4 regions of the Thermorhabdus hydrogeniformans genome follow, and region 1 is predicted to be linked to each of the others. Evidence: riboswitches for the same ligand, from Rfam matches in the RefSeq annotation. Region 1 holds a riboswitch; each other region holds the start of a gene.

Region 1 (7,868 bases):
ACCGGAAGCTTCTCTGTGCATTAGAGAGGTCTGGACATTATGCACCATTATCAGTTTCTCGTCGGCCTCTTTGAGGCGGCCTTCGGCTTTTTCAAACTCCCCATTTTTAGCACATTCTATAGCTTCGATAGCTAGACTCCTGGCTTCCCCGCTATATGTTATTAAAGCGAGTATATCTCTTTCTAAATCCATAAGATAATCTCTCCTCACAGACAAAATGCGTTTGTTTTATGGAAATTGTTCTGAATGAAATTTTGTAATGCGGCCAACAGATTAAAGTAACGGACTTTCGTCCGTTACCTTTATTCGGGCAAATCCGTCTCTTTCTTGGTCTTTTGCCTATCCAGCAAAACCACAAAGGGCAGATATATGACGGTCGCTATTGCCAGATTTACTACAGCCAGTATCGCAGCCCCGATGCTTCCTCCAGTGGCTAAAAACGCCCCTATCCCTACAGGAGATGTCCACGGAATTGCTACATACGTGGGAGAAGCCAGGCCTATGGCTGTGGCAATATATGAAATCAAGGTAAGTATGGGTTCAACGATTACAAAAGGTATAAAGAGTATGGGATTCAATACTACGGGCAAGCCAAAAATAACGGGTTCATTAATCTGGAAGATGCCGGCGGGCAGGGCCAGTCTCGCCAGGTTCCTTAAATCCTGCCTCTTTCTGGCCACGAGCAATATGGCGATTATTAATCCCAGCGTCGCACCGGAACCACCAAGATGGGCATATGTATCAAAAAATACTCTCGTGATCAGGTTTTGAGGAACTGCCCCCTGCTGGATTGCAGCTGCATTGGCCTGCAGCGCCGGGATATATATCGCGTTCATTACGGGGTCCAGTAAATTGGCTCCGTGAAGGCCGAAAAACCAGAATAGTGTTATCAGGAAGGTGGCCAGCATGGCCGATCCTGCGCCCTGGCCTATATTCTGAAGCGGAGTCTGAATGGTTTTCAGTATGATATCGTACAGGCTGGTGCCGCCAATGGCTGTAATCAAAGATGTCAAAATTCCGAAGACGTACACTGTGATAATACCCGGAATCAATGCGGCAAAGGCCCTTCCAACGGACGGAGGAACATCACCCGGCATGTTTATGACCAGGTGAGCCCTGGTAAGCCTTACAAATATTTCGGTGGACACCAGTGCCACCAAAAGGCCCGTAAAGAGAGCTGTGGCATCCAGATAATTTATCTTTATGAATCCCCAGCCTACTCCCTCAGGTGCCTGGGGAAGGGTGATTAAAAACGATGCTACCGCTATTAACCCTGCCGCCAGTGCATCCTCATCATAGCTCTTCGCCAGATTATACCCTATGGAAAATACCATCAGTAGAGTCATTATGGCGAAGGTCCCCCACCATACCGCTCCGTTTATCGGGGTCAAAAACTTCAGGGCCGGTATCCACACGCAGAGGGTGTTGTTAATAAGTACGGCAAAAGAACCTGCAAGTATCAACGGCATGATCGCGGCAAAACCATCACGAATGGCCACAAGATGTCTCTGAGAGCCTATTTTGCCTGCCACCGGCACAAAGTGCTTCTCCATCCAGTCTATAAAAGCCTCCATATTTAAATCCCCCTTTTAATTTTATCCACCCTTTTGTCCCGTCAGCTTTAGTGCCTGTTCCAAAACCGCCTCACCGTTCATCATTCCATAGTCTCTGCTGTTTATTATATCCAGGATCAGTTTTTTGCCGGCCAGGGTCTTCTTGAGCTCATTGTACAGATACCGCACCTGCGGCCCCAGAAGAAGTATGTCTGCGTCATCATAGTGGTTTTTAGCGTCCGCCTGCGACGTGGCGAAGATCTCCACATCCTTTAAGCCTTTTTTCTTTGCAGCCTCCTGCATCTTTTTTACAAGAAGGCTCGTAGAAGACCCTGATGAGCATACCAGCATAATCCTTTTCACTCTTTCACCTCCTTCTTCACTAAAAGTTAAGCAATTTTCATGCCATGGGGTCCGATTAAATTTTTCTTGTAAAAGCCCAGCAATTTCGGTAGAATTTTAATCTCTTAAAAATAAAAAGCGTGTATTCCATTAATACACACTTTTTTCACACTTACACACATTGATTCATACCGCCTCCAGCGTGTTTTCGAGAAACATGCGGCAAAGATAAGCGCATTCGTGCAGCCCGATATCTATATTAAAATATTCTTCAATGGACTTTACATTGTTTTTTATGACCTTTAATTCGCTTTCATGTTCTCTTTGATAATCGTCAATGCCCTCAAATATATTTTCTTCTCCTCCCAAAGCCAGTTTTTCAACCAGAAAGCATATATGAAGAATTATGCCTACCTTCACATCTGATGGAATTTTTAATCCCAGCGCTCTTTGAATACCTTCCACCACCGATTTGGACATTCTAACGCATTTTTTCCCATCCACTGCTTTTATGTGCTCACCCAAAGATACTTCTATTTTTTCATAGGTATCTATTTCATCGATCAGGTTCAATACAAAGTCTTTCGCTTTACCGGTCAGGAGATCAACGGCCGGTATATACGGTATACCCGGAACGGAAAAATCCAGGGTCCCCACGACCGCTACGAGGTTATAATTTTCCCGGTACCTTTCTATAATCTTATTAAACTGATTTTTATCGATAAATTCCAGCGGTATAATCTTTATACAATCCTTCTTGACCAAGTATTCTTCTGCCAGAATTCTTTTTAATTCTTTCGCCGCTCCCTGGCCCGTAAAACATGCGGTTACTATTATGTTTTCTACTCTTTTCTCATCTCTTCGAATGGTATAAGGATTTTTAGCATTTATTTTTAATGCTGATTCGTATATCTCCTCCAAGTCTTTCCCCATAACCGCCTTATGGCATGCGTCTATGACCATCAGCGTGGTTACCATGTCCACTGTTTTTATTTTTAAATTCGTCTCTTCTGATATCATATCGCCAAAATTTTTGAGGGAGCCCATGTCCACAAGGAGCAAAACACCCTTCCCTTCGTCAATCTTAAGGGCGCACTCTTTTATCGTTTTGTACATTTCTTCCGGGCTCATGCTCAAAGGCATATCAAGGCCCATCGCGTGCTTTACACCCACAATGTCATTGGCCACCTGGGCCATACTGCTTGCAGTTGAATTGCCGTGCATCACCACCAAAACCCCGACCTTACCTTCAGGTTTATCCTCCTCTATTCTGGAATCAGGTACGAAGAACATGGCGAGATAACCTATTTCGTCCAGGGGCGTCTCCACCCCGAATTCTATGTCAATAAGTTTGGCCGCTTCTACGGCTGCTATAAACTCATCCGCATAATTTTTCCTTATGAAGTTAATTCTGGGATTGTATATTTTTCCGCCGGACTCTATACGGCCAATGGTCTTTTGAAGGTGCAAGGCCAGACCGAAAAAAATCTTCTCATCCATGTATCTGTTTAATTTTTTCTCAGCAAGGTTCAATATATTTTCCGTCACATTTACGACCTTCTCCCCCACTATTTTGGAAATCTCATCTTTCCGGTATTTTCCTGGCATATTTTGAATGTACCTTTTGAAGTGCTTCTCTATTTCACCATTTAAAATTCTATTTACTTCCTTCTCATCCATACCGCTCTTACTTAATATATCCAGTTTCTTTTCTATAACATCATAAAAATACTCATCCTCACTGCTTTCGGAAGAAATTATATCGAAATCTTCATCGGAAGAAAAATACAGCATATCCTCGTTATTATTTATTAATTTTTCTATCTCTTCCCTGTAATTATGTACCTTCATGACCCCCCTTTTTACATGAGTCGGAAGGTGTTCGGATGAAATCATGAGGTATTCCCTGTTTTGCGACTTATAGCTTAAAAATGCCCTCGCACAGGCTATCTGAATATCGCTTTTCAGCTGGCCCACATTGCCGGCGCAGTCATAGAGCAAATATGATATAAAACAGTTCCTGTCGATGTATATATCCCTGTTTATGCGTCCGGACTCTTCCCTCAAAAAGTAGCAAATAAGGCCGCACCTTTCGGCCAGGCTCCTTTCTCTCAAAGGCGGCAGATTTATTATCACAGGTATTCTTCTTATGAAAGTTTTCAAAAGGTAAGACTGCGGCTCTTCGGTGGTAGCGGCTATTATCCTGACATTCACCTTGACAGTTTTTTCTGTCTCTCCCAGAGGCCTGAAGTATCCCTTATCCATATAGGTGAAAAGCAACTCCTGGCCCTGGGGTGGCAGACGGTGTATTTCATCCAGAAAGATTATTCCCCCGTCCGCTTTCTTTAAAAGGCCTACCCTGTCATCTTCAGCGCCGGTGTAAGCCCCCCTCCTGACTCCAAAAAGCTGGGCTACTAAAAGCTGCGGGTTGTCGGCATAATCCGCACAGTTAAAACTTATAAACGGCGCATCATCTTGTATTACCCCCGACTCTCGGGCAAATCCGTACATGGCCTCTGCAAACATCGACTTGCCTGCACCGGTCTCGCCGAGCACCATCACAGGAAGGCCACCGGGCGGATAAAGCACAGCGGCCTTGGCAAGTTGTACAGCTGCCTTCAAGCTCATGTCCGCACCTATAAGCCTGTCTAATGAGATTATGTTACAGTGCCGGTCATTTAACCTCCGGAATGGGGCCGCTTTATTCTTCTCCTTAGGTTTATAGAGCACAGGTCTGCCGTTTAGTTTATCTATTTTGCCATTTTTGCACAGCTCATTCAAATACCGGCTGATATTTGCCCTATCCATCCCCATCTTTTCGGCGATTTCCATGGCGCAGACCCCGCCGTCCTTCTCACCGGCCAACTTTGCAAGCATATCAAAAACTTCATCTATCTTTTTCATAAAGACCATCCCGAATTAAAGTTTTGCACCTGTGACAATATCCCCACATGATTTAATAATAATGTTTAAACAGAAAAATGTAAAGGATGTGAGTTTTCAATTTTTAACAGCAGTTTTTTGGGATTAGCCCCGGTTACATTATAAAACAACTCTTGAAGCGGGAATTTTTCTATGGTAGCTATAACTTGACTTTCTGCTTAAAATTTCTGTTATGCCAAAAAGCACATTTTTCTATGAACCCCAAAAAGAAAGTCTTAATTCAAAGCGGGGATGCTCAAAGCCGGGTTATTCAAAAACCATTAACGGTGAATATATATCCGATGAAATGATAAAAACCCTGCTTTTTGATTTGGCTGAAGAATTCCCATTCTTTGGGTATAAAAAATTAGTTTCTCTTAAGGTAAAGGTTTGGAATTATTATCAACAAGAAAAAGGATTACAGGCTATGCAAGGAAATGGATCTGCTTTTGCCGATTATTAGATGTCCTCTTCTTCTAACACTGAAATAGTTTTTAAAAAGGTTTCTGTTGATGCACCAAATACTTACTGGCAGATGGATATTACGAAGGTCGCCTGAAAGGAACCCAAATATTAAGAGAGATTTCATAGAACCTTGAAAAAAGAATATGTTAATTTAAATGATTTTGCAAGTTATAAGTCATTTTTTAAAGGCCTGGATGATTATATAAAATTTTATCTTTACGAAAGGCCCCACGAATCCGTAAATTTATGACACCTTCAGCATTTTATGAAGCATTTTTAAGAAATACTGTGGAACCGTGGCGTGTTGGTCGTTTAAGTCCAAGTAATAGGGGGCCAGGACATTCCGGGAAAAAAATTTTTTATGTCTTTTTTGATATATTTGCAGAGAGAAATTTTTCAAGTTCTTCCCTGCCCCATCCGCTTTTTTCTTTATATCTCATTGTCGCCCTTATTATCCATTCCACTACTTCCGAGTATACATCTTCGCTGCCAAATCGGCGGGCATATTTTTTTACTATCGGTCTAAACCGCTCAACCACTTGATTGAGGGCATCTTTATCTCCCCCTTGAGCTTTGAGGATGAGTTCTTTTAATTTTGGTTTTTTCGCCATCATCATCGTCCCCCTTTCATCGTAATTTTTTAATCCGTTAAAAGGGCAAAAAAAGAGCCGCATATCGGAAAGATGGCGGGCCATTTAAATATAAGCGGCAGCCCAGGCTGTCATAGTGAAAGTGATCACCTTAGACCCTGTGGTTTTGCGCCTTATCTTTCGATAAGTTTGCCTTTATCTTTATTATTAATTTCTTTACCACCGGAAAACTTCTTAAGAGCATCCGGGATATCCGGTTCGTACAGTATCCATATGCTGGCGGGATTTACTGCCGTATATGCAACTAAGGTTATTATTGAGGCAAGAGATGTGAGAAGGCTCTTTCTGATTTTTTTGAACATACTTTTGTCTCCCTTCCTATTTTTCCCTACTACTATCTTCTACATTTTTTTATTATTTCCTGGCGGGTTGGAACAACTGGTGCTTTTTCCGGTACAACCGGCGGATTTTTGGGTATGAACGGCGGAAAGATAATGGTATAATTAAAACAACAGATACATTAGTATAAATTTGGGGAGTGAAATAAGAATGGATTCAGACTCAAGCGGTAACAGGACATTTGTTCTATTAATCCTCTATTCTACAATTGTTCTGATTTATGTTTACTTAAGAGAAAAAATAATTTCCCCTTATTTTACCTTATTTATTGCTTTATTACTATCTTTTCTACATATAGTCAATATGTATTTCTCAATTAAACAGAGAAAAGTGAAAAAAGATAATGGCAATAAGAAAGGCAGTTAAAAATAAACTGCCTTTCTTATACAAGCAGACAATTAAGAGATAGGTATCCAACCTCGTGATGTCGAATGTATAGCTATATCTTTAAAATCCTGCGGAATCCAGTATTCCTTACCTTCTAAATTGACTACATTTACTGTAAGTTGCATTCTTACTTGGTCATAGTCCGAATGCTCATCCAAGAAATCTCTATAATGATTTAATTTCTCTATTGCCTTTGTAATTGTATTTTCGATTGTGTCATAGTAATAACCTAAAAACCCTGTCGCTATTCCTGCGACAGTGACTATAACTGCCGGAGCACCTGCGAGCCCTAACATTCCAAATATAATACTAGCAGAAGCTGATTGTTCTTCATATTTATCATATATTTCTCTTGCATCTTGAAGATCACTTAAGAACTGTTCGACTTCACTTAAAGTTAAATCAGTGGTAAAACTTCTAGTAGCCATAACATTAAACTCCTTTCATAATAATTTTCATTTAAAATACAGCCTATTCCTTTTCCTACCAATCTTAAAATTTATTAATCATTTTTCAAGTAAAACTGTTTAAAATCAACCTTCCTTCTTTTTTATTATTTCCTTACACTTTATAAAGAGAAAAAAGGAGGCTCTTTTAATAACCCCCTGCAAAAAAATTTATTTACTTGTTTTAATCCTTTGACTTTTTCTTTCAGGCTTCTCCCTTTGAGTTCCTCATGCGATCTTCCCTTATAGGGATTCATTAAAAAAGGCCCTAACAAAAAGAATTGCGGATCATAATCCAACTATGCCAGCAGTCAAGTTATCACTTATCAGGAAAAATATGCCATAATCACTGTATTGAACAACTGGCGCCTTTTCGGGTACAACTGGCGGATTTTTGGGTATGAACGGCGGAAGGGTAATGGTATAGTGAATATAGAAAATAAATAAAAATGAACTTCCAGGCGTAACCGAGTATTATGTCCCGGGTTGGTCTTAATCTTAAATAAATAATAAATAGTCAGGAACAGAGACTTAAAAAATCCCCCCGGCATAAGTCGGGGAGCTTTATTTTAAAGATAAGAATCATTACAAGAATTATTTTAAAGACAATGTATATAAGTTGGTAATTAACAATCTGCTGGAAAAGCTCGATCTTTATACATAAACCATAATACACTAAACTTCAGTTTTGGTGTTCTTGACTTCCCCCAGAGTTGTGATAAGATGAAATCAAAAAAATGAACATAAACATGGTGACGTTATGA
Region 2 (7,868 bases), on a different contig from region 1:
TTGCCCGTACCCGTAGAGGTGATCGATATAGATGGCTATTACCTGTGTCCGGGATTCATCGACCAGCATGTGCACATAACCGGCGGGGGAGGCGAGGGCGGCCCCGAGACGTCCACACCGGAGATTATGCTGAGCGACCTAACCCGGTACGGGGTAACCACCGCCATAGGGTTGCTGGGCACCGACGGCATAACCAGGTCGATGGAAAGGCTCTACGGCAAGGCCAGGGCTCTCGATATCGAGGGTATATCCACTTTCATGTTTACGGGCGCATACCAGTTTCCACTCCCTACTCTGACGGGCAGCATCCAGAAGGACCTGATTTTTATAGACAAGGTGGTCGGCGTGGGGGAGATAGCCATTTCCGACCACCGGTCCTCCCACGCGTCGGCCGCGGAACTTGCCCGCATCGCCGGCGAGGCCAGGGTAGGGGGCATGATAGGCAAAAAGGGTGGGATAGTGCATCTCCACGTCGGCGACAGCCCGGCGGGGTTGAAGATGCTCTTTGACGCCGTCAACGGCACCGATGTGCCCGCCTTTCAATTTCAGCCCACCCACCTCAACCGCTCCCGGCGACTTATGGAGGAGTCCTTTGAATTTGCCAGGGCCGGGGGTTACTGCGACTACACGGCGGGGGAGAAGGTTTATGAAGATGGCGGGGTTCCCGCCGCCGAAGCGGTGGCCGCGGCATTGAAAAACGGCGTTCCCGCCGGGCGCATCACCATAAGCTCCGACGGAAACGGCAGCCTCCCGATATTTGATGAAAACAAGAGCCTTGTGGGCCTGGGTGTGGGGAGCGTAAAGGCTCTCCTGGAGAGCCTGCAGGCCATGGTGTTCAAGCATCATATTCCCCTTGCCACAGCCCTGATGACGGTGACGAAGAACCCCGCCGGGATACACCGCCTCCCGGGGAAGGGCATGATAAAAGAAGGATACGATGCGGACATGGTGGTCATGGACGGGAATCTTTCCATAGTCCATGTCATGGCCGGGGGCAAGTGGATGGTGAAAGATGGCAAAGTAACGGTATCCGGTAAATTTGAGCGGCTTTAAACCGCCGGTATAAAGAAACAGAACTCCGCCCCCTTCCCTTCCTCGCTTTCAACCCATATCCTGCCGCCGTGGGCTTCCACCAGGCCTTTTGCTATGGATAGGCCCAGCCCCATGCCGCCGGTCGCCCGGGAGCGTGATTTTTCCGCGCGGTAAAATCTTTCAAAGACGTAAGGCAGGTCCTCTTTTTTTATACCGGCGCCGGTGTCCCTGACGGAAAATATGATTCCGTTTTCTGCCTTTTTCGCGCAAAGCTCGATTTTCCCGGAAGAGGTATGGCGCAGGGCGTTATTCAACAGGTTGGATATTACCTGGGTTATGCGGACCACATCGACGGAAATTTGGGGCAGGTCTTCGGGTATATCTATGATAAAGTCAAGGCCCTTCAATTCGGCTTCGGTCTTAAAGTAGGAAAATTTATCCTTCAGCCGGGCGGGAGAAATAACCTCCCTATTGAGTTCGAGACTGCCGGCCTCGGCCCGGCTCAAATCCGAAAGATCTTTTACAAGCCGTGACATGCGTATGATTTCGTCCTGCAGCGAAAGTATGACATCGGGGGTGGGTTTTATAACCCCCGCCTGGATGGATTCAAGGGTCCCCCGCAGGATGGTGAGGGGTGTCCTGAGTTCGTGGGCCACATCCGCTGTCAGATTTTTCCGGAGTTCCTCGCTTCTCTTGATATTGTCCGCCATCGCATTGAAATCCGCAGCCAGGGTTCCAAGCTCATCGTCGCTTTTAACGGGAATGCGCACGTTCCTGTCGCCCTTCGCAAAAAGCCGGACGGCGGAGGACAGCTCCTTTATGGGCATTACCAGGCGGCGGGATATGAGAAACCCCACCCCAAAGGCCAGACCCATGGAGAAAAGAGCTGTCAGAAAGGAGTAATTCGAAATTGTGCGGGAAAAGATGAATTCCAGGCTTTTTTCATCCCGCCTTACCGGAGTCCAGACGATCAGATAGCCAATGTGTCCCCGTTCGGAAAAAATAGGTACTCTCAGGTCCCACAATGATTTCGGTATGGGGGCAGAGATATTTATTTCTTCCGATGAGGCCATGATATTGCCCTGTCGGTCCGTGACGATGACCCATCGCAAAACCAGCCCCATCATGGGCCCCGGATCCTTCCACGGGTTTTGTCCGGGTTCCATACCCATTCTTCGCCGGTACCCCTGTCTCATCATTGAAGCGCTTTCCACCAGGGACCGTATGCCGTCCCAGCCGCTCTGACTGTAGACGTCGCCCAGAATGGCGCTTATCTCGCGGCCCTGCTGGATTCTATTCTCCTTGACGTAGTCGTAAAAGGCCCTTTTGGTCAGCACGAAGAACAGCAGCACCGAAAGAGCGGCCGTCAGAAGGGCCGTTATTACAAGGCCGGCCGTAATTCTGTATCCTATCCCCGGCTTTTTCATGATTAACCTCCCAGTTTATATCCCATGCCGTAGACTGTTTTTATGTAATGGGGGTTCGCCGGGTCGTCGCCCAGCTTTTTCCTCAGGTTGCTCATGTGAGTGTCGAGAGACCTCTCATAGCCTTCATAGTAATCTCCCAGCACCTCTTCCAGTATCTGCAGGCGGGAGAATACCACACCCGGGTTTGAAAGAAGCAGGGCGAGGATTTTGTATTCGGTGGGGGTAAGAGGTATGCTTTTACCGTTTAGTGTTACGCTTTTTTTCATCTGATCCAGTTTGATACCCTCGTATTCCAGAATGCCTTCCCCCCCGCCCTCCGGCGCCTTTCCGTCAAGCTGTCTTTCGATTCTCCTTAAAACCGCCCGGATGCGGGCAGCAAGCTCCCTCAGACTGAAGGGCTTGGTTATGTAATCGTCCGCGCCGAGCTCCAGCCCCAGGAGTTTGTCCACTTCTTCCGATCTTGCCGTAAGCATAATCACCGGGGTTTGTGAGGCGGCACAAATTTTTTTACACACTTCATAACCGCTCATTTCCGGCATCATGAGGTCCAGCACCACAAGGTCCGGCTTTTCAGATTCAAAAAGCTGAAGGGCTCTTTTCCCGTGGGACGCGGTAATTACTGAATAACCTTCCTTCTCAAGATAGGTTTTTATTAAATCTAGAATTTTTATCTCGTCATCGACTACCAAAATCCTGTATTTACCCATAAAAAACATCCTTTATTCCGCAATTTTATAATACAAAAAGAGGCGAGTGCCGGCGGGCCTTTTACTCAAATGCCGGCGGCCTTTTACTATTTAATGCAGAATAGTTTCATTTTTTAATTTTGTCATCCTTAAGTATAGCATTTAACCATCGTTGTTACAATGATCAAAGTGGATTGAGGGAAAAGCTGACTTCGCAAAATATTCAATATGCTTCAAGTAATGAAGTATCGCAAAACAATGGAATAGGGGTAGCCATTGCTACCCCGACGAACCACAGTCTTTATATAATTATGATTTTTTACTGCTGTTGCTGCTGAGTCCAATTGAAGCCGTTCATCATGCCTCTGCCGCCTCTCATGCCGAAACCGAAGCCGCAGTCAAAGCCAAAGCCGAATCCGAAACCTCTGCCAAAACCCTTGCCCTTGAATTCGCCCAGCTTGTCGAGCTGTTCTTGAGTTAAGACGCTTTTTGCTTTAGTGGTAAATTCTTCGCTGATTTCCCTAATTTTTTGCATCAGGGTGTTGATTTCACTTCTTTTTTGTTCAATGGCACTTTCATCGGGTTCGTTATACAGGTAAAGGTTCCTCAGCTCCAGGTGTTTTTTGGCGAGTTCATTTCTTAAATCCAACACTTTGTCAAAATACTCATTGTTGAGCTCCCTCAGTTTGGCATACTGTTCATCGGTAAGGTTGAGCTGGGAAAAAATCGGAGTCCTATTGGGCTTCGCCGCGGTCTGAGAGCCGGTGTCCTGGTCTGCCAGCGCCACGACGGCTATGCCCAGGACCAGCAATCCCACCATGCTGAGAAGGAAAATTTTTTTAAACACAGCCACCACTCCTTTAAATTTTTTGTCTTTCTGTTTTTATTATAACCGGCGAATTTCAGAAATCTTTAAGCAAAATCTAAAGAAAATCTTAAGATATGTATTTTAATAGCGTCTAAAACGTATCATTAAAAAAGGTGCGTAAATACTTACGCACCTTAACCCGAACTTTTTACGAACTTGATGGCGCCTGATAAGACCGTCCTTGCTGCGAATACCGAGATAAGGCCGTCGGCAAAGTGATGTATAAAAGTCCCGACACCCACCACCACGAGGGCGGTGTAAAGGTCAAAACCGAAGAGCATCACCATGACGGCTTCTCCCAATGCGTGTATGGGCGCTGTTAAAATGATTGCCTTTTCAAAAGAAAGCCCTTTTTTTATGAGAATTGCACCTGCGAGCCCGAAAACGGTGTGGATGAACGCCCGGGCGGCCACGACCGGCCCTAAAATTATAAGGAAACCAATGGTGGAACCCACCCCTACCGTGACGGCCACGAGAGGGTTTATTAACATGGCCAGCATCGAGGGGACATGGGATGCGAGAGTGGCTGAAAAAGGAGGGATATAGATCCTGAGATAGCCGCCAAACGCAATTGGGATGACGAGAGACAGGGCGGTTAAAAGAGCTCCGGTTACCATGCTTTTTGTCTTCACGGCTGTTGCTCCTTTCAAGGATATGTGATCTGGCTGCCGGTACGCCGCAGACCCAAATCATATCCGGGATTTGGTTTAATTATACTGCATATACACCTGTATAGTCAATAGTTTATAAAAAAATTATTTTAAAAGGATACCCTTTTTTCGGAGCACATCTTCAGCCATTTTTATGGAGTCTTCATTTAGAGCTTCCACCGTATGAAGGTGCACGCCTCCGGTCAGCCTGGAAAGCAGGGTGGCTCCGTGTCTTTTCACCTTTTCCATAAACTCTTCCACATCGGAAGAGTTTTTAAGCATGAGCATACCGTGAAGTTCCCCGTACAGGGGATGTTCCACGATCACGTCCAGCACTCTGCAACCGCATTCTATAAATGTCATGAGCTCGTCTCTCGTCTCGGCATCACCGTGCCTCACGGCGACCTTCTTTGCTATGAGGGGCACGGGTTCCGCCGCCATGTATCCCCGGGATGTGGCGATTATATCGTTTCCCGAAGCCCTGAGGATGGCGATGTCCTGCACGATTATCTGACGGGTTACCCCAAACATCTTTGCAAGCTCGCCGCCGGATAGCGGCCTTTTTTCCGCCTTTAAAAGGTCCAGGATCCTTGCCCTGCGTTCATCGGCGCTCATTTTTCAGTCCTCCAGTTTCTAATGCTGTTTATCCACCGCCGCTTAAAAAAGTTAAGCTTCTTCCTCTGCCGGTTTTGTCACATTCCATGATTTTAGTATAATGCGCCGTATAAAATATTGCAACAGAATTGCCGTTCATCTCCCGCCAAAAATTCGCGAGGGAAGATACCTTGAATTTATATTGGTGTAATTTTAAAATTTTTATCGAAAAAAGAAGGATTTTCCATTTTAATGTCGAATGGTAAAATAAAGAAAAATATAATGAGAGGATACCGAAAAGGGCAAACCTGTCGAAAGACAGGGACGCAAAGCCACGGGTCTAAGGCGCAAGCTATGACAGCCGGGCTGCCGAAGTATCGAATTTAAAGGTACTTCTGTGCCCTTGCGGTACGGAAGTTTTTTATTTTACATTGCAGGTGCAAAAAAATTAAAATGCCTGGAAACCGGAAAACGGCCACGCTTCCTGCCGGAAGAAGATATACTTTGAGCCGGCTCTGGAGCCGGCGGCGCTAAAAATTTGAGCGGAGCAAAAGTAAGTTGGATAAGAAAAGGAGGTCTGAGTTATGAACAAAGCCGAACTTGTGGCGGCCGTGGCGGAGAAGGCCGGTATGACTCAAAAGGATACCGCCAGAGTCATTAACGAGTTTATAAACGTGGTCTCGGAAGCCATGAGTAAAAGAGAGATTGTAAGAATAGTAAATTTTGGTACTTTTAAAGTGCGCGAACGTGCGGCGAGGACCGGCAGAAACCCGGTGACGGGTAAAAAAATGCAGATTCCCGCACGGGCGGTTCCGGTGTTTACACCCGGAAAAATGTTAAAAAAGAGTACATAACAGAAAAAGAGGAGAAATTTTTCAGGCAGTAAGAATGGCCGTTTTCCATCCTGCTCCTTTTTGAACCACCTTTTGAACCACAGGATGGGCAAATCCCCCCTTAAAATAAATAAATTCCCTTTCTAAAAACGGCGGAATGTTATTCTGCCGTTTTTTTTACACTTGTATATTGATATTTCTTGGAGCATGGTCTACACTTAAAATACCGATGTTCCTTTTTGAGATGTCAGCCCTGGGTTACGAATTTGCCGTTACCCGATGGATCGTAGATGTGGCGGGGGTAATCATCATTTCCGCCTTAATCGACAGGCTGATGAGTATTGAAGAAAAGAAGGAGATCTATCAAAAACATGCGGTTGAATTTTGATATGTGTCGGGAGAAAATGGCTTGCTCGGCGGTTGTTTTATGCGGGGGTAAGTCTTCAAGGATCGGAGTAAAAAACAAAGCACTGCTGAAAATCGGGGGTTTGACCATTATTGAAAGAATATATTCCGTACTGGCGCCTATATTTGATGAGGTTTTTATTGTGGCAAACAGCCCGGCAGAACTGCTTGATTTAAACCCGGAATTCAGTATATATACTGATGAAACGGAAAGCCGAGGGCCATTGAGCGGGATTTATACGGGATTAATAAAAATGAAGGGTGAAGCGGGTTTTTTTTGTGCCTGCGATATGCCCTTTTTAAATGAGGAATTAATAAAATACTTGATTAAATCAAGCGCAGGGTGGGATGTGACCTGCCCCAGAAAGGACAATTACGTGGAACCTCTTCATTCCGTGTACAGAAAGACATGTATCGAACAAATTAAAAAGCTGCTGAACTCCCCGGGCGCGGCTAAAGTCCAGAGCCTGTACCGGCAGGTTAAAACCAATTTTGTCGATATAAAAAATCTGCCCTGCAAAACGGGCCCGTATGATTTTTTTAACGTTAACACGTGGGAGGATTACCGAAAAGCAATAGAAATATATGAATTAATAAATGACAGGTGACGATGCGGGATTATTGACACTGTACTAACTATATGCTAATATAGGAATATAGCCAACATAATATTTATTGCCGGTGAGGAGATGATACAGATGCCGCGTGATATTTACGAAGTCAGGTCATCCGTTTTTAAAGCACTTGCACACCCCACAAGGCTCAAAATCCTGGACCTTCTTGGGTCGGCGGAAGAACTTTGCGTATGCGAAATTGTGAAAGAGCTGCAGATTGATCAGCCTACGGTTTCAAAGCATTTGTCCATATTAAAGAATGCCGGCATAATTGATAGCCGTAAAGAGGGCCTTATGGTTTTATATAAGCTAAGGATTCCATGTGTGCAGGACTTTTTCCGCTGCGTCGATAACATCATTAAAGAGGATATTACGGCTAAAATCGGATTTTTCACAGACTCATAATTATCGGTTTATACTGCGATTTCACATGAGCAAAGTTAAAATTTTAAAGGGGAGAAAATTATGCAGACCTGGAAAAAATTTGTTATAATTGTAGGCGTATTCCTGGCGGCCTATTATATGCCGCTTACAAGCCACAGATTTACCGGTGCAGTACTTGAATCCTTATATATGCTTCAGGATTACGCGAGGCTTCATGTTCTTACATGCCTTATCCCCGCACTTTTCATAGCCGGCGCCATCGCCAATTTTATATCACAGGAAGCAGTTATTAAGTATTTTGGCAGCGAGGCAAAAAAGTGGGTTTCATACGCCGTGGCATCGGTATCCGGGACAATTCTTGCGGTTTGTTCCTGC
Region 3 (7,868 bases), on a different contig from region 1:
GATGTGCGCGGTCTCGCCCCTGATTCCTTTGCCGAAAGCAAAAAGGCTATCGCCTGAAGTGTCTTGCCGAGGCCCATGTCATCTGCCAGCACCCCGCCAAGGCCGTGATCCGCCAGGATCTTGAGCCACTTAAATCCCGTGATCTGATATTCTCTGAGTATCCCGGCAAGGCTTGCGGGAGGATTTATCTCCAGACTCCGGGAATTTACGATGTCATCTATGACCTTTTCAAATGTTTCCATGTGTTCAAGGGGCGGCGAAACCCGGCCGCGGTTCTTCCCCAGAAAGCCCATTACCCTGTATTTTGAAATGCTGACTGCGTTTTGCTTTATATCCTCTTTCGGTACATCTTCCAGAAGACCGGCCAGATTTTTAATTTTTTCATCTTCAAGAGAGAGGAAAGAACCGTTTTTTAATTTGTAGTATTTCTTTTTTTCCCTTATTGAGCGCAATATTTCGCCAGCGGTCTTGCGGTCAATGCCCTCAAAATCCACATCTATTTCCAGCAGGTTTCCGCCCAGGGATCTTATCGAAGATTTTATTTTAGGAGTTTTTGTTGAAAAAAGGTGCTTTACGTCGGCGGAATAAAGCACGTCCCCCATTTCGGCAAGGTGCGGCAGTGCGTCTTTTATGAAGGCGTAAAGATTGTCGTCATCCTGAAGGACCAATTTGCCCTTCTCTTTCAAAAAGCCGCTGTCGTCCAGCAGTTTCAATATGTACTGTTCCTTCTCGTAATCTCTTATGATGAAACCGTCGTCGCCGCTGAACGGATCAATCTCTCTGTCCCCGTAAATAAATTTTATATCTGCGGCGATTCCCTTCTTGAAGCCGTCAATACGCATACTCAGCCTCAGCGGTCTCTTGACGAACATATCCTTGAGGTCTGCGGCAATTTCCACGCATTGGCTTTTTTCCAGGCGCGGCAGCACCGAAATCAGCTTTTTCTGATTTTCACCGGTAAATTTCAACCCGTTGTTTCCTCTTATCAAAAGCCCTTTGAAAAACGGATAAGCCGGGTCTTCCGTGTCGAGTATATAAATTCTGGCGTCTTTCAAAATTACCCGACATTCCCGGTCCAGTGGCTTACCTATGGGTTCTGCCGCCTTTACGGCAATGCCGTCTCCCAATTTTTCGATCATTACGCCGCAGGGCGGCCTGTGAAGCTCAAAAGTCACCGGGCCCTCCTCAGGTGCCGTCATGTAAACGGTTCTTCCTCCCATAGCCGACGCTATTTTTTTCAAATAGGTCATATTGAGGTTTACGTATCTGTCGCTGAGAAGTATTTTTGGCGGTGATCCATACCTGGCAAGACTTCGCTCTATTTCATACATTTCTTTAATCACACGGAATACCTCACGGTCTTCCGGCGAGAAGTCGTGGAGTAAAGGATGGAATTTTAACATTTTGCCAAACTCAGAAGGCACGCCTCTTGCGGTTTTTTCGAGGAATTCTCTTACGTTTTTTAATACATACATGCGTTCGATACCAAGCCGCATCTCCATCCTCGCCATAAAGCCATACATTTCATTTTGAAAAAACTCTATGCGGTAATCGACCTTTACCTCCTGCTTTTTTTCAGGAGTTTTCGAAAGCAGTTCTTTTAAAACCTCGGCTTCAACATCGTTTTTTTCAACAGGGGATGTGTTTTTTTGTTGTACTCCGTTCTCCATTATATGGCATATGGTTGCAATGATATGTTTACATGCCCCTTCGTATTGCATATAGGCAGGACACGTACAATGAAAGCTCTCTAAAATTTTGCCTCTTAAATACAGAATGACTTGATAATCTCTTTGCCCCCTTACAAGGGCATATATTTTGTCACGGTCAACATAAATCCTTCTTACAGCCCCCGCTTTATAATACTCGAGGCCCTTATTTACCGTTTCAGCCGGGGCCAGCCTAAGAAGGACACTGTGTTCAGCGGTTTGCACTATCAATTCCTCCAGCTTCTCAATAGTCAAAAATCCTAAATTAACAATATAAATCGCACAATTTCATTATACTTTTATTAAAACCATCTTTCAACTTCGGTTGCAGTTAGTGGCAAAATTTGATATAATTGGACAAAAATATTTGTTTTTTGGCAAACTCCCCGAAAGGGGCGGGCGCAAAGCTATGGGCCTAAGGCTTTACGCTATGGCTGCCAGGCTGCACCATTCATTGGTTCAACGCCCGAAAGGGCTTTTTTATTGTCTCACCAAAATTTCAAAGGGGGTCTTGCTTTTGAATAAAAGTTTAAAAACACGCCTCGCCGTCTTTCTGATAGTAATGGCACTGGTCCCGCTGATTGTAATGGGCGTAATTGTAAACTACTTCTCAAAATCGGCCATGGAAAGGGAAATCGAGGAAAAAGTCAGCATTATTGTGGATAATCTGAATGACAATATAGACTTATTCGTGGAACAGAACAAAAATCTCGTTACTTTCCTGGCCACCACGAAAGTGGTAAGGACCATGGACGAGTCGCAGATCACTCCCTTCCTCTACGATATGACCCAGCAAAACCCGCAAATATTGAGGATATACATTGCGGACACGGCAGGTAAAGTTTTTGCGGTTCCTTTTGCCAGTTTTCCAGACAACTACGATGTAAAAAAGGAATCATGGTATACGGAGGCCATCTCCGGCAATAAAACTTACATATCCAACGTTAGAATAGACCCTACATCAGGCAATTTTATAATATCCATTTCAAATTCCATTTTATCCGATACGGGACAAACGATAGGCGTCCTTAACGCCGATATTTCCCTGGTCAGCCTTACGAAAATCGTCATGAACATGAAAATCGGGCAAAAAGGCTACGCCTATATCACCGATGTGGATGGAACGGTTATAGCCCACAAGGAATATAAAGTTGTAAAGGCGCGGGAAAACCTCTCCAAATTTGACTTCGTAAAACAGGCCCTGGCCGGAAAGCGCGGTTTCGCAGTTTATTCCTACGACGGAGAACGCAAATTTGTCGCTTACGGCCGCCAGAAAACCACAGGGTGGGGCATTTTCGTCCAGCAGCCTGTGGATGAAGCCTTCGCCCATACGAACAATGTCACCAGAACCATTTACATAACCGCCATCTTCATGGCCGTGCTGAGCCTTGCGGTGGGACTTTTGATAGGCCGCTACATAGCAACTCCCATAAGCCGGCTGGTTAAAGTCACCAAGAGCGTTGCGGAAGGCAATCTGTCCGAAACCGTAAACATCAAGGATTCAACGGAAATCGGCACCCTCGCGTCATCCTTCAATTTCATGATAACAAATCTTAAAAACCTTGTTCAGGAAGTAATGAAGGCGGCCGAAAGCATGTCTGCATCGGCCGAGGAACTGGCTTCCGGAGCCGAACAGAGCAAGCAGTCCACCCAGCAGGTAGCGGGAGCCATTGAGCAGATAGCCGCCGGCGCCAATGAACAAGCCAAAAAGCTTGCCGAAATATCCGAGATAGTCAACCAGCTGGTGGTCTCCAACGGCAAAGTCGAGGAAAACGCTCAGTCAACGGCGGAGTCGGCCCAAGAAATGGTAAAAAGCGCCAGAGACGGCCAGCAGAAGATACAGATTGCGACAGAAAAGATGGGTTCCATTAAATCATCGGTGGACCGCTCCAACAAAATCATGGAGGAACTTGATAAAAAGGTCCGGGAAATTGGCAACATATCCACCATCATCCGGGAAATTGTAGACCAGACAAACCTCCTGGCTCTCAACGCATCCATCGAAGCGGCCCGGGCCGGGGAGCACGGCCGAGGATTTGCGGTGGTGGCCGGCGAAGTGCGAAAACTGGCGGAACAGTCGGGAGAGGCAGCCAAGCAGATAGCCGATATAGTCAAGCAGATCCAGACGAGCAGCAAATTTGCAGTCACCGCCATGGCCGAAAGCATTCGGGAAGTGGACGAGGGGCAGGACCTCATTATGGATATCAACGAAAAAATAAATGAAATAATAAAGGATATTGATATGGCCGCGCAGCGTTCCAGGGAAATCTCAAGCGAGCTTACGGCCCAGTATACCCACGTGGAAAACATACTGGAAATGATTCAAAACATATCCAGTATATCGCAGGAAACCGCCGCCGGCACCGAGGAGGTTTCCGCTTCCTCCGAAGAGCAGACGGCCACCATGGAAAATGTAGCCGCTTCTGCCCAGGAACTGGCCAGACTGGCGGAAAATTTGACGGCTCTTGTCAACCGCTTCAAGGTCTAAGACCAAGCCAAAAAAGAAAAGGGGAGCCCCGATTGCTACGGTGGGCTCCCTTTTGTGCTGTACCATTTTTTCAATTTATTTTTTTATCGTATCGTTACATTTTTGCCGCTGCAGGTTTTCTACCCCGCCTTTTCCCGTAATCGCTCGATGTGCCTGTAAATCGAAATAAGCTCCCGGTCGAGAAGCGGCCTTTTGAGCGCCACAGCCGTACCCCGCACCTCTTTCAATATATCCTTCGCCGTCTCTTCATCAATAAAAATGCCGTATTCCTGCAATTTGGCTTTTATGGAGGCCGTCCCCGAATGCTTCCCGATTATAATTTTCCTTTCAAGCCCCAGCTCGGCCGGATTCAGAAATTCATATGTCGATGGGTCTTTTATCACACCGTCTGCATGTATACCCGACTCATGTGCAAATATGTTGTCACCGACTATAGTCTTATTTACCGAAAGGGGGCGCCCCGACGCCCTGGCAACGTACTCGCAGAGTTCCTTTAATAAAGAAGTTTTTATCCCGACTTCATAGCCCATGGCATATTTCAAAGCCATGGCCACTTCTTCCAGCGGCGCATTCCCCGCCCTTTCACCCAGGCCGTTGACGGTAACCCCCACATAGGTCGCACCGGCCTCGAGCCCTGCCAGAGCGTTTGCCGTGGCCATCCCCAGGTCGTTGTGCGTATGCATTTCTACGGGGATGCCGGCTTTTTCCACGAGCTCGCCGACCATCCTGGCGGTCTTAAAAGGATTCAAAATCCCCAGGGTATCGCAAAACCGAAGGCGATCGGCCCCGGCCTTTTTGGCTTCCCGGGCGAATTTTACCAGGAATTCCATATCTGTCCTGGAGGCGTCTTCGGCGTTTACAGAGACGTAGACCCCCTGACTCTTTGCAAATTCCGTGCATTTTGCCATCTGCTCCAGAACCCACTCCCGGCTCTTTTTCAATTTGTTCTTTATGTGGATATCCGATGTGGAGATAGAAATGGCCACCGCGTCAACGCCGCAGTCCAGGGACTCCTTTATATCCTCTATGTTCGCCCTGTTCCATGCCATTATGCTGGCCGAAAGGCCGGCTTTGACTATGGATTTTATGGCTTCCCTTTCATCGCCGCCCATGGCGGGGATGCCCGCTTCGAGCTGGTCTATGCCGAGTTCATCCAGCATCCTGGCGATTTCAAGTTTCTCGTGGTTGGCAAATACGACTCCCGCCGTTTGTTCCCCGTCTCTCAATGTGGTGTCCACAATTTTTACTGTCCTGCCCAAAAAACTTGCAGTCATTGTGAATACCTCCCGCGCTATGTATTATTGTATACGATTATACTAGTATAATTGCTTTCTGTCAATACACAACAAAAAAATCTCCTAAAAAATATAATTCAGGAGATTTTGAGACGATTTTACATCATTTTTTGGATGGCCCCTGTATTTTCAAACCTCGAAAACCGTTCTGCCTTAAAGCTTCATATACGACTATGGCCACCGAATTGGAAAGGTTCAGCGAACGGGCGTCATCCACCATGGGGATTCTCACGCACCTTTCGCGGTGGGCATTCAAAAGTTCCTGAGGGAGGCCGGCTGTCTCCTTGCCAAAAACCAGATAACACCCGGGTTCATATGTCACGTCGGCATAACATTTTTTGGCCTTAGTGGTGAGAAAATACATGGATGCGCCGGGATTTTTTTCTACAAATTCCCGATAATTCTCGTAATACCTGACATCCACCAGCGGCCAGTAGTCAAGGCCCGCCCTTTTTAAATACCTGTCGTCCAGAGAAAAGCCCAGCGGACCGACCAGATGCAGGACGCAGCCCGTTGCGGCGCATGTCCTTGCTATATTGCCGGTATTTTGCGGTATCTCCGGCTCCACCAGCACCACATTGAACATTTAAACCTCAACCTCACTCAAGCGGCTTACCATCTTTTTTCTCCTGTGAAAGTAAAATAATCTATCATATCCATACCCCTTCAAAAATTCCAGGGCTTTGTCAAAGTCCCTCCCCACATCTTCCGGTTCATGGGCGTCGGAGTTTATCAAAAGCTGGACATCATACTCCTTAAAATATTCCATCATCAGGGGCGACGGGTACAGTTCACCCGCCGGTTTTCTGAGTCCCGCAGTGCTTACTTCGGCGCATATATCTTTTTCTTTCAGAGCCCGTGCCACTTCCGCATAAATGCCCCCCATGTCCCGGCGCGCCCTGTGGCCGAAAACCTTTATCACATCCGGATGGGCGATGCAGTCGAAGATGCCGGACCTTACGGCCTTCAATAAAACGTCAAAATACTCTTCATAAGTTCGGTCAACATCCCGCCGTTCCCATTCATCAAAGAGGTCGGGGTTGTCAAAGCCAAAATCCCCCAGCCAGTGGACGGCACCCAGCACATAGTCAAAGGGATAGCGGTTTACAAACTCACGGATCTCCTCCTCATATTCCGGGATATAGTCCATCTCTATCCCCAGCTTCACGGGAAACCCAAGGCTTTTGGCCTTTTCCACTATATCGATGTATTCCTCAATATCCTCCGTGGCTTCCGAAGCCGCCCATCGGCCCCTGTAGCCTGAGCTCCTGTAAATGTCCCCTGCCTGGACGAACCTGTGGCCGTGCTCGGAAAAGCCTATTTCAATCACGCCTTTTTTGCGGCCCTCGTCCAGAAATCTCTTCATCCATTCGACGGTATACGGTCCCCGCTCCAGGTGGACATGATAGTCTCGATACTGCATGCGGTCCTCTCCCAATAGTTGTGATTCTCCTTCTTTTCATAGTTTCTTCTCAAGAACCACGTATAATTGGTTCTCCCCCATAGTTGTGATTCTTATTCAAAATATAGAAAGTCGTTACGGGTGATTGCGGCGGCCCGGCACCCAACCCAGCATAATGGTATAGCTTTATTATAGCATAGAATGCAAATCTTTACTTTATTCTTTTTGTTAAATTCTGTGACAGTTCAAAGCTGGATGAAAAAGGCTGCAGGGGGGCTCCGGATCTTATCATCGAAATAACGTCACCTTCCACGTCAAAAAAAGACATGATATTTAAACTTTCCCTTTACGAGAAGGCCGGCGTCAAAGAATACTGGATTGTCTGGCCGGAGGGGAAAACGGTCATGGTTTTTAAGCTGAGCGAAAACGGAAAATACGGCCGTCCGGAAGTATACTCCGACGAGGATACCGTCAAAGTCGGCATATTTAAGGATTTTGAAATAGATATGAAAAATGAAAAATTATCGAGCGGCGCTCTTTACTTTCGGAAATCCCAGGCCGATGGCGATGAGTGCCATTAGGCCCAGCAGATAGGGATAATATAGTGTCGGCATTATCTCTATGGGAGAAAGTTTTGATATACTTCCAGCCAGCAGCAGTTGAGCGCCATAAGGGATGATGCCCTGCCATACACAGGAAAATATGTCCAGCATACTGGCGCTGCGCCTGGGGTCCACGCCGTTTTCGTCGGATATCTTTTTGGCCATGGGACCGGTTATGACTATGGCCACCGTGTTGTTGGCCGTGCAGATGTCCGCCACGGATACCAGGGCGCCTATGCCAAGTTCCGCTCCTTTTACGTTCTTAATCCTGCGGCTTATTACATCCAGCAGGTAATCTATACCTCCCTCTCTGGTTATCAACGCCGCCAAACCCCCGATTAAAAGTGAAAGGATGAAAATCTCCTGCATGGA
Region 4 (7,868 bases), on a different contig from region 1:
GATATTGGCTGCTATTTCGGGGCCCAGTGAAACTATTAAAATGGCGGCTTTCTGTTTCCCGGATAATCTCGTCACTGCCATAAACCTAACACCTCTAATCTTCGTTCAGCCATGTCCTGAGAACTTTGGCCACATCCTCCGGCTTGCGGCGGGCCATTTTTTCTATGCTGTTAAAAATATCGCTGGCTTCGGTTTCCTGTTCCTGCATGGCCGCCTGCCGGGCAGCCGCTTGCTGGGCTGCGGCTGTCAATTCCTGTACCATCCGTTCTTCCTCCTGTTTTCTCCTCCTGCGGGCAGCAAAAATTCTAAAGAGCGTCACCGCAAGAACCGCCGCTAAAGCCGCCCCCGCCAAAATCATGTTTCTCTGGCGGGTTCTTTGCTGCTGCTCTTTCGCGCTCATTTCCTGGGCAAAGGCATTGGCCAGATCGTTGTTAAAGGCCATTCCCTCCACAGATATCTGGTCTCTCTGAGGATCATATCCGATGGCATTGCCCACCAGCTGGGATATGGAATTTTTTTCATCGTCGGTTAATTCTCGATTTACCACTACCGATACGGTAAGTTTTTTAACCGCTCCCGGCGAAACGGTTAAATTCTCGCGGGACTCGTTTACCTCGTAGTTCCTCACTGTCTCCGTTTTCTGGTAATTGGAATTGCCGCCGTTTAATTGTTGGTAGCCCGGAACGTTGGAATTAACTCCCGGCTGGCCTTGAGCCGCATTACCCGTTCCTGCAAAATGCTCTCGCAAATCCTGAATGCTGCGCAGGATTCCTTCACCGGTTTCCTGATTTACCGGTGAGAACAGTTTGCTTTCTACGGTTTTTTTATCAAAATCCAGTTGAGCGCTTACCCTGACCACCACGTTGCCCGGCCCGAAAACCTGTTCCAGGAGCGATTGTACACTTTTCTGAAGCTGTTTTTGAAAATTATTTTGGATCGCAAGCTGCGAGTTGACGATTTCCTTTGTATTCTCTTCGGGCGACAGGGGAATATTGGATAGCACTCTGCCGTAATCATCTATGACCGAGACATTTTCCGGTTTCATTCCCTCAACGGAATGAGAAATGAGGTAAATTATGCCTTTCACTTCTTCTTCGGTGATTTCCGCCCCGGGCTTTAACTTTAGAAAAACGGCTGCGGAAGGCTCGGCCTTTGAATCCGGCTCTATGAAAAGGGTTTTTTTGGGCTGGACAATATGTATCCTCGCCGTCTCGACCTGCGCCATTTCTTCGATGGTCCTTACAAGTTCGCCCTCTAGAGCCTGATTGTATTGTATCTGTCTTTCCCAATCGGTGACGCCGAGCCTGGTTTTGTTAAAGACATCGCTAAAACCAATTGTGCCGCCTTTGGGCAGACCCTCTTGGGCCAGCTGTAATCTCGTTTTATAAACAAGCTTGGGGTCTACGAGAATTGACTTGCCACCGTCTTCGATTTTGTAGGGGATTTTCATGTCATCGAGTTTTTTAATAATTTCTCCCGCATCTTTGACATCCAGGTTGGTATAAAGCGGGGCGTACACAGGCCTGCTCACGAAATAAGTTATAAAGCCTATTGCGGCGATTGCAAAAAAAGCGCTTAACAACAGCTTTACCTTTTGCGCCCTATTTCTGCTCTGCCAGAAATCGCTCACCTGCTGCCGTAACTTGTTTATAAACTCCATTTACTTCCACCTTCGCCCGCTATACCTGCATTCTCATGATTTCCTGGTATGCTTCAATCGCCTTATTCCGTATCTGCAGAGTGAGTTCCAAAGAGAGCCTTGCCTTTTCGCCGGCAATTATTACATCATGTATGTTTATTTCATTTCCTTGGATGAGTTCATTCAAAGCCCGGTCGTAGTTTTGCTGCAATGTGTTTGCCGATTCCAAGGCCTCTTTTAAAACGTCCTGAAAGGATTTCTGCCCCTGTTCTTTTATAGCCCCTGCAAAGACGCCTGGCGTAGTTTCGTTGATCCTGGAAATGTTCAAAGGCTCATCTCCCTCCTATTGCTTGTCCTTATACCTTTCCTATTTCCATGGCTTTTGTTATCATGCTTTTTGCGGTATTTATCGCCGTCACGTTGGCTTCATAGCTTCTTGCGGCGGATATCATGTCCACCATTTCGGTTACTATATTGACGTTGGGCATCCTCACGTACCCATTCTGGTCCGCGTCCGGATGAGTTGGATCATACACAAGTTTAAAGGGAGCAGGGTCCTTTTCCACAGCCACAACCCTGACACCTTTTCCCACATCCATAGATCTTGTCAGAATATCTTCAAAAGAAAACTCATTTCTCCTTTCCTGGAAAATCACCCTTTCTCTGCGATAAGGTCCTCCTTCGGGGGTTCGTGTGGTAGTTGCATTGGCTATGTTGTTTGATATGACATCCATTCTGAGCCTTTGGGCGGTGAGGCCGGAAGCGCTGATATCTAAAGAATCAAACAAGCCCAATTTACTTCCTCCCCTCGTTAATAGCGGTTTGCATCAATTTTAACTTTCTCTGAATCTGATCCGCCAGAAGGTTATATGAAAGGGCGTTTTTTGTCAGTTCCACCATTTCCTTTTCAATATCAACATTGTTCTGATCGTTTCTAAACGTGGTTTCGTCTTGTCTTATAACCTCTGGCTCCAAATTATCTAGAGAATTGATTTTTGCAATATGTCTCGGATTGGTCGTCTTTAAATCAAGATTTCTTCCATCAGTTTTATCCTTTATAGCCTGCCTTAGGTATTCTTCAAAATAAACGTCAGACCTCTTAAACCCAGGCGTATCCGCATTGGCTATGTTGTTGGCAAGCACTTGGTTTCGAAGCCATTTTGCATCCAGCAATCTTTCCATCAATGAAATATCTCCGAATAAGTTCATATATAAATCACCTTCTTTTTTTCGACTTTTTTTTACCTTGTTTGCGTATTATTACTAAATTCGCCAAAAAAATGGAAATTCCTTTTTTGATAAATAATATTATGGTGATTTTATAAAAAAAATCTATCCTGCAAAAAGATAGAATCCCCTTTTCTATCCTTTCAGCAGCCTAGCCGGCATAGCGCTTTACGCGCGCCTTAGCCCCACGGCTTTGCGACCTTTCCTTTCGGTAAAGTTTGCCTTTTTAGGGATAATTTATTAATTTGGCTAATATACATTTTAGACAAAAATCGATAAAATCCTCCTTGTTAATAAAAAAAATGCGTGAAATTCTTCACGCATTTTTAAGCCCTTACTTTTTTGAGCTCTTCCAGGAGCTTATCGTTTAAAATCTTTATATACGTTCCCTTCATGCCAAGAGAACGCGATTCAATAACCCCCGCGCTTTCAAATTTCCGTAGGGCATTGACGATGACCGACCTGGTGATTCCAACTCTGTCGGCTATCTTGCTGGCCACCAATAACCCTTCGTTGCCGTCCAGTTCCTCAAAAATATGTTCCACCGCTTCCAGCTCAGAAAAAGACAGTGTTCCGATGGCCAGCTGTACGACGGCTTTTTTACGGGCTTCTTCTTCTATTTCTTCGCTCTTTGATCTCAATATTTCCATTCCCACCACGGTGGCGCTGTATTCGGCCAGCACCAGATCTTCGTCGGTGAATTTTTCTCCGAATCTGGCCAGCACCAGCGTCCCCAATCTCTCGCCCCCGCCGTTTATTGGCACAATGGTTGTCAATTTCTCCGGATGGGTGCATTTGGTGTCATTATCAAAAACGCACTCCAGAGTTTCATGGGGCAAATTGGATCTGGTCTCATGGATTTCCAGAAGCTTGTCGTTGTACTCTTTGGGAAACATCTTCTCCTGCAAAACCTCTTCCTGGACCGCATCACAGTCATAATCTTCCATCAGATAATAGCCCAGGACCTTTCCTTTGCGGCTCGCCACGTAGGCATTGGCGGATAACACCTCTCCAAGGGTTTTGCAAACTTCATTGAAATCTACGGGGTAACCCGCGGATCTCTGCAGCAATTTGTTGATTCTCCTTGTTTTTTCCAGTAGACTTTCACTCATTGTTTTTCCTCCTTTTGGTAATTTATTATAATTTACAAAATATACATACTTAGGTCTTTATCTTTGATTATATGTTTCAGTTTTTCACTGACAAAATTTCTGTCAATGGTTATTTCGCTCTGGGTTAATTTTAATTCCGGAGCGTTAAAAGAAATATCTTCCAGCAATTTTTCCATCACTGTATGAAGCCTTCTGGCACCGATGTTTTCCGACTGCTGGTTGACATATGTTGCCACTTTTACGATTTCATCAATAGCATCGTCTGTAAAATGGATTTTTATACCTTCTGTTTCGATCAATGCAGTATATTGTTTAATTAGAGAATTTTTAGGTTCTATTAAAATCTTCTTTAAATCCTCTTCAGTCAGGCTCTTCAGTTCTACACGGATGGGAAATCTGCCCTGCAATTCCGGTATGAGGTCGGAAGGCTTAGAAATATGGAATGCACCCGCAGCTATAAACAATATATGGTCTGTCTTTACTGGTCCGTATTTGGTCACCACCGTACATCCTTCCACAATTGGAAGGATATCCCGCTGGACACCTTCTCTTGAAACATCCGGACCGTAACTTTCCTTACCCGCTATTTTGTCTATTTCGTCTATGAAGATGATCCCCGTTTCTTCCGCTCTCTTTATGGACTCATTGATCACTTCATCCATGTCGATGAGCTTTTGAGATTCTTCCTGGATTAATATGCGCCGGGCGTTTTCGACGGTGACTTTTCGCTTTTTGCGGCGCTTGGGAAAAAGGCCGCCGAACAAATCCTGAACATTTATTCCCATTTCTTCCATGCCTGAAGCTGAAAATACTTCCAGCATGGGCGGAGCGCTGTCTTCCACTTCTATTTCTATCAATTCCTTTTCCAGTTTTCCCTCCTGCAGGTCTCTAAGGATTTCTTTTCTTCTCTCTCTTACACTCCTTACCTTTTCGTTAAAATCCTCTTCCTCATGATGATGATGATCGGATTTTGACAGGCCGCCGAATATGGCCTCAAAGGGGTTTTTTGCCCCGTGCTTTTCCGGATCAGGACACAGTATTTCGGCTATTCTCTGCTCCGCCAGGACCTTTGCCCTATCCTTTACCTGCTCCATTTTTTCCATCTTAACCATTCTGATGGAAGTTTCTATTAAATCCCTGACCATGGAGTCCACATCTCTACCCACATAACCTACTTCAGTAAATTTTGTCGCTTCAACCTTTACAAAGGGGGCGTTGACCAGTTTTGCAAGCCTTCTGGCTATTTCCGTCTTCCCCACCCCTGTTGGTCCTATCATCAAAATGTTTTTCGGTATGACGTCTTCCTGCATTTCTTCAGGAAGTTTCTGCCTTCGCAGCCTGTTCCTTAAAGCTATGGCTACTGACCTTTTGGCTTCCTCCTGTCCTACTATATATTTGTTAAGCTCCTCTACTATTTTTTTAGGAGTCAAATCCTCCAAAATCCTCACCTCCTTACAGTGTTTCAACGGAAATGCAGTTGTTGGTATAGACGCATATCTCAGCGGCTATTTTTAAAGATTCCTCAACTATTTTTTCAGGAGGAAGATCTGAAAAGCGGCTGAGGGCTCTGGCCGCGGCCAGGGCATACGGCCCTCCCGAACCTATAGCGGCTATGCCGTCGTCGGGTTCAATCACTTCACCGTTTCCTGAAATTATCAATATGTGCTCCCTGTCGGCGGCAATGAGCAGCGCCTCCAGTTTCCTTAACATTTTATCCGTACGCCATTCTTTCGCCAGTTCAACGGCCGCCCTGACGAGGTTTCCATGGCTTTCTTCCAGTTTCCCTTCAAATTTCTCAAATAGCGTTACTGCATCAGCTACCGAACCGGCAAAACCTGCCAGTATGCTGCCGTTATATATCTTTCGTATTTTTTTGGCGTGGTGTTTCATAATCGTATTTTCTCCAAAAGTCACCTGGCCGTCGCCGGCGATGGCCGCCCCTTTTTTATTTACCACCGCCACTATGGTAGTAGCCGAAAACATAAATCTCCGCCTCCTTAAGCGTGAGGGAAAGTCCTGTCGTAGACTTCCTTTAACCTTTCTTTTGTGACGTGGGTATAAATCTGCGTGGTAGACAGACTAACATGCCCCAGAAGTTCCTGAACGGTCTTTAAATCCGCTCCATTGTTTAACATATGAGTCGCGAAAGTATGTCTGAGGGTATGAGGGCTTATCTTTTGGTTTAATGAGGCTGCTTTTACGTATTTGTCTATAATTCTGCGGACGCTCCGGTCGGTAATCCCGGTCCCGTGCCTGTTGAGGAATAAAGCGTCACAGGATATACTTTTCAGCAAAAACGGCCTGCTTCTTTTCAGGTAATCCTCCAGACTTTCAGCCGCTTTTTGCCCAAAAAATACAACCCTCTCGCGAGAGCCTTTTCCAAATACTATTATGTAATTTGCGCCCATGTTCAAATCCTTAACCCTGAGGGAAACCAGCTCTCCAACCCTCATTCCAGTGGCATAAAGCAATTCCATAATAGCCCTGTCTCTGATCCCCAGTGTATCCCCTGATGGAGCCGAAAGCAGGGCTTCTATTTCCGGTGGATATAAAAAGAGCGGCAGCTTCTTGGGCAATTTAGGGCTTTTGACGTAAGCGGCTACATTTTCCCCCACAATCCCTTCCCCGGAAAGAAACTTAAAAAAGCTCCTCACCGCAGAAAGCTTCCTGGCAATGGTTTTTCTCGACAACTGTTTTGCCTTGAGATGCGCTAAAAACCCTCTTATGTCAACGTGATCTATTTTCGAAAAAGCGCGTTCAGATATTTTTTTTTGTTTTAAATATTCGTTAAACTGCATTAAGTCCCCCGCATACGCTTTAATGGTATTTTCGGATTTATTTTTGGTTACTTTCAAGTAATTTAAAAAGCTGTCGATTAACGTTTCGTCCAAATCCATCAGCCTCTCGGTCAACATTCGAATAATATACTACCATAATAGTGTCTTTTATGCAATATTCAATTCTAAATTATTTTTAAATTTATTGTTAATTTTTTTTGATAAAAACTCTCAACTAACCCGAATTTCTTCGTTACGAATAAATTCTCTTAGCGCCTGCAGGGCTCTCCCGGCCATAAGGGCATTTCTCTCCTTTCTTGACTTCACTTTCTGCTCCAAAGGCGGCAATATACCGAAATTCGACTTCATTGGCTGAAAATTTTCGGGTTTTGCCGTGGTGATGTAATGGCAGAGCGCACCTATGACAGTATATTTGGGAAAAACCACAAGGCTTTTGCCTTTTATGAACCTTGCCATGTTAATTCCCGCCACTATCCCGGAAGCTGCAGACTCAATATAACCTTCGACTCCTGTAATCTGCCCTGCGAAAAACAAACCTTTTATCCCCTTCACTTCCAGTGTGGGGTTTAAAAAACGTGGACTTGATATAAATGTGTTCCTGTGGATAAAACCGTAACGAACAAACTCAACGTTTTCAAGGCCGGGAATCATGCTGAAAACTCTCTTCTGCTCGTTCCACTTCAAACTGGTCTGAAAGCCTACAATATTGAAAAGTGTGCCTTCCTCATTTTCTTTCCTCAACTGGACTACGGCAAAGGGCTCCTTTCCCGTACGAGGATCGACTAAGCCCACCGGTTTTAAAGGGCCGAAAAGCAATGTCCCGGGCCCCCGCCTGGCCATTACCTCGACGGGCATGCATCCTTCAAAAAAAACAGGCTTTTCAAATTCTTTTAGTGGATGGGTTTCAGCCCTTATGAGCTCATTGTAAAATCTATGGTATTCTTCCCGAGTCATGGGCAGATTAACGTAATCGTCATCGCCTTTATTGTATCTGGAGCCCCAAAATGCTTTATTCCAGTTAATTGATTCCTTCGTTATTATTGGTGCCGCAGCGTCATAGAAATATATGTATTCCCCGCCGAGAAATTCGGC

The links. A riboswitch is a leader RNA that binds a small molecule or an ion and turns the genes downstream of it on or off. The one in region 1 is predicted to bind cyclic di-GMP.
Region 2: linked by a shared signal. The riboswitch ahead of ACKX14_RS10970 (HU family DNA-binding protein) and the one ahead of ACKX14_RS13895 (helix-turn-helix domain-containing protein) in region 1 are both predicted to bind cyclic di-GMP.
Region 3: linked by a shared signal. The riboswitch ahead of ACKX14_RS09405 (methyl-accepting chemotaxis protein) and the one ahead of ACKX14_RS13895 (helix-turn-helix domain-containing protein) in region 1 are both predicted to bind cyclic di-GMP.
Region 4: linked by a shared signal. The riboswitch ahead of flgB (flagellar basal body rod protein FlgB) and the one ahead of ACKX14_RS13895 (helix-turn-helix domain-containing protein) in region 1 are both predicted to bind cyclic di-GMP.

What each region holds. Positions count from the first base shown of each region.
Region 1 covers NZ_JBJYKD010000037.1:652-8,519, reverse strand. Annotated here, with positions in the region: gene ACKX14_RS13925 (PTS sugar transporter subunit IIA) at 1-192, opposite strand, end outside; gene ACKX14_RS13920 (PTS sugar transporter subunit IIC) at 303-1,574, opposite strand; gene ACKX14_RS13915 (PTS sugar transporter subunit IIB) at 1,596-1,916, opposite strand; gene ACKX14_RS13910 (sigma-54-dependent transcriptional regulator) at 2,082-4,799, opposite strand; gene ACKX14_RS13905 (hypothetical protein) at 5,011-5,280, shown strand; partial or broken gene ACKX14_RS13900 (IS3 family transposase) at 5,407-5,532, shown strand; gene ACKX14_RS13895 (helix-turn-helix domain-containing protein) at 5,642-5,896, opposite strand; cyclic di-GMP riboswitch class I at 5,987-6,076, opposite strand; gene ACKX14_RS13890 (cyclic lactone autoinducer peptide) at 6,046-6,234, opposite strand; gene ACKX14_RS13885 (hypothetical protein) at 6,670-7,086, opposite strand.
Region 2 covers NZ_JBJYKD010000022.1:36,597-44,464, reverse strand. Annotated here, with positions in the region: gene iadA (beta-aspartyl-peptidase) at 1-1,053, shown strand, start outside; gene ACKX14_RS10995 (sensor histidine kinase) at 1,050-2,459, opposite strand; gene ACKX14_RS10990 (response regulator transcription factor) at 2,462-3,166, opposite strand; gene ACKX14_RS10985 (Spy/CpxP family protein refolding chaperone) at 3,465-3,992, opposite strand; gene ACKX14_RS10980 (ECF transporter S component) at 4,148-4,645, opposite strand; gene ACKX14_RS10975 (transcription repressor NadR) at 4,769-5,278, opposite strand; cyclic di-GMP riboswitch class I at 5,549-5,631, shown strand; gene ACKX14_RS10970 (HU family DNA-binding protein) at 5,842-6,111, shown strand; gene ACKX14_RS10965 (hypothetical protein) at 6,248-6,478, shown strand; gene mobA (molybdenum cofactor guanylyltransferase) at 6,462-7,103, shown strand; gene ACKX14_RS10955 (ArsR/SmtB family transcription factor) at 7,194-7,514, shown strand; gene ACKX14_RS10950 (permease) at 7,575-7,868, shown strand, end outside.
Region 3 covers NZ_JBJYKD010000016.1:49,684-57,551, reverse strand. Annotated here, with positions in the region: gene ACKX14_RS09410 (DEAD/DEAH box helicase) at 1-1,934, opposite strand, end outside; cyclic di-GMP riboswitch class I at 2,076-2,159, shown strand; gene ACKX14_RS09405 (methyl-accepting chemotaxis protein) at 2,227-4,197, shown strand; gene nifV (homocitrate synthase) at 4,317-5,471, opposite strand; gene trmL (tRNA (uridine(34)/cytosine(34)/5-carboxymethylaminomethyluridine(34)-2'-O)-methyltransferase TrmL) at 5,596-6,078, opposite strand; gene ACKX14_RS09390 (histidinol-phosphatase HisJ family protein) at 6,079-6,915, opposite strand; partial or broken gene ACKX14_RS09385 (Uma2 family endonuclease) at 7,122-7,475, shown strand; gene ACKX14_RS09380 (Na+/H+ antiporter NhaC family protein) at 7,416-7,868, opposite strand, start outside.
Region 4 covers NZ_JBJYKD010000009.1:64,994-72,861, forward strand. Annotated here, with positions in the region: gene fliG (flagellar motor switch protein FliG) at 1-81, opposite strand, end outside; gene fliF (flagellar basal-body MS-ring/collar protein FliF) at 95-1,660, opposite strand; gene fliE (flagellar hook-basal body complex protein FliE) at 1,680-1,967, opposite strand; gene flgC (flagellar basal body rod protein FlgC) at 1,996-2,433, opposite strand; gene flgB (flagellar basal body rod protein FlgB) at 2,435-2,821, opposite strand; cyclic di-GMP riboswitch class I at 3,009-3,099, opposite strand; gene codY (GTP-sensing pleiotropic transcriptional regulator CodY) at 3,193-3,978, opposite strand; gene hslU (ATP-dependent protease ATPase subunit HslU) at 4,011-5,417, opposite strand; gene hslV (ATP-dependent protease subunit HslV) at 5,431-5,961, opposite strand; gene xerC (tyrosine recombinase XerC) at 5,976-6,875, opposite strand; gene trmFO (methylenetetrahydrofolate--tRNA-(uracil(54)-C(5))-methyltransferase (FADH(2)-oxidizing) TrmFO) at 6,987-7,868, opposite strand, start outside.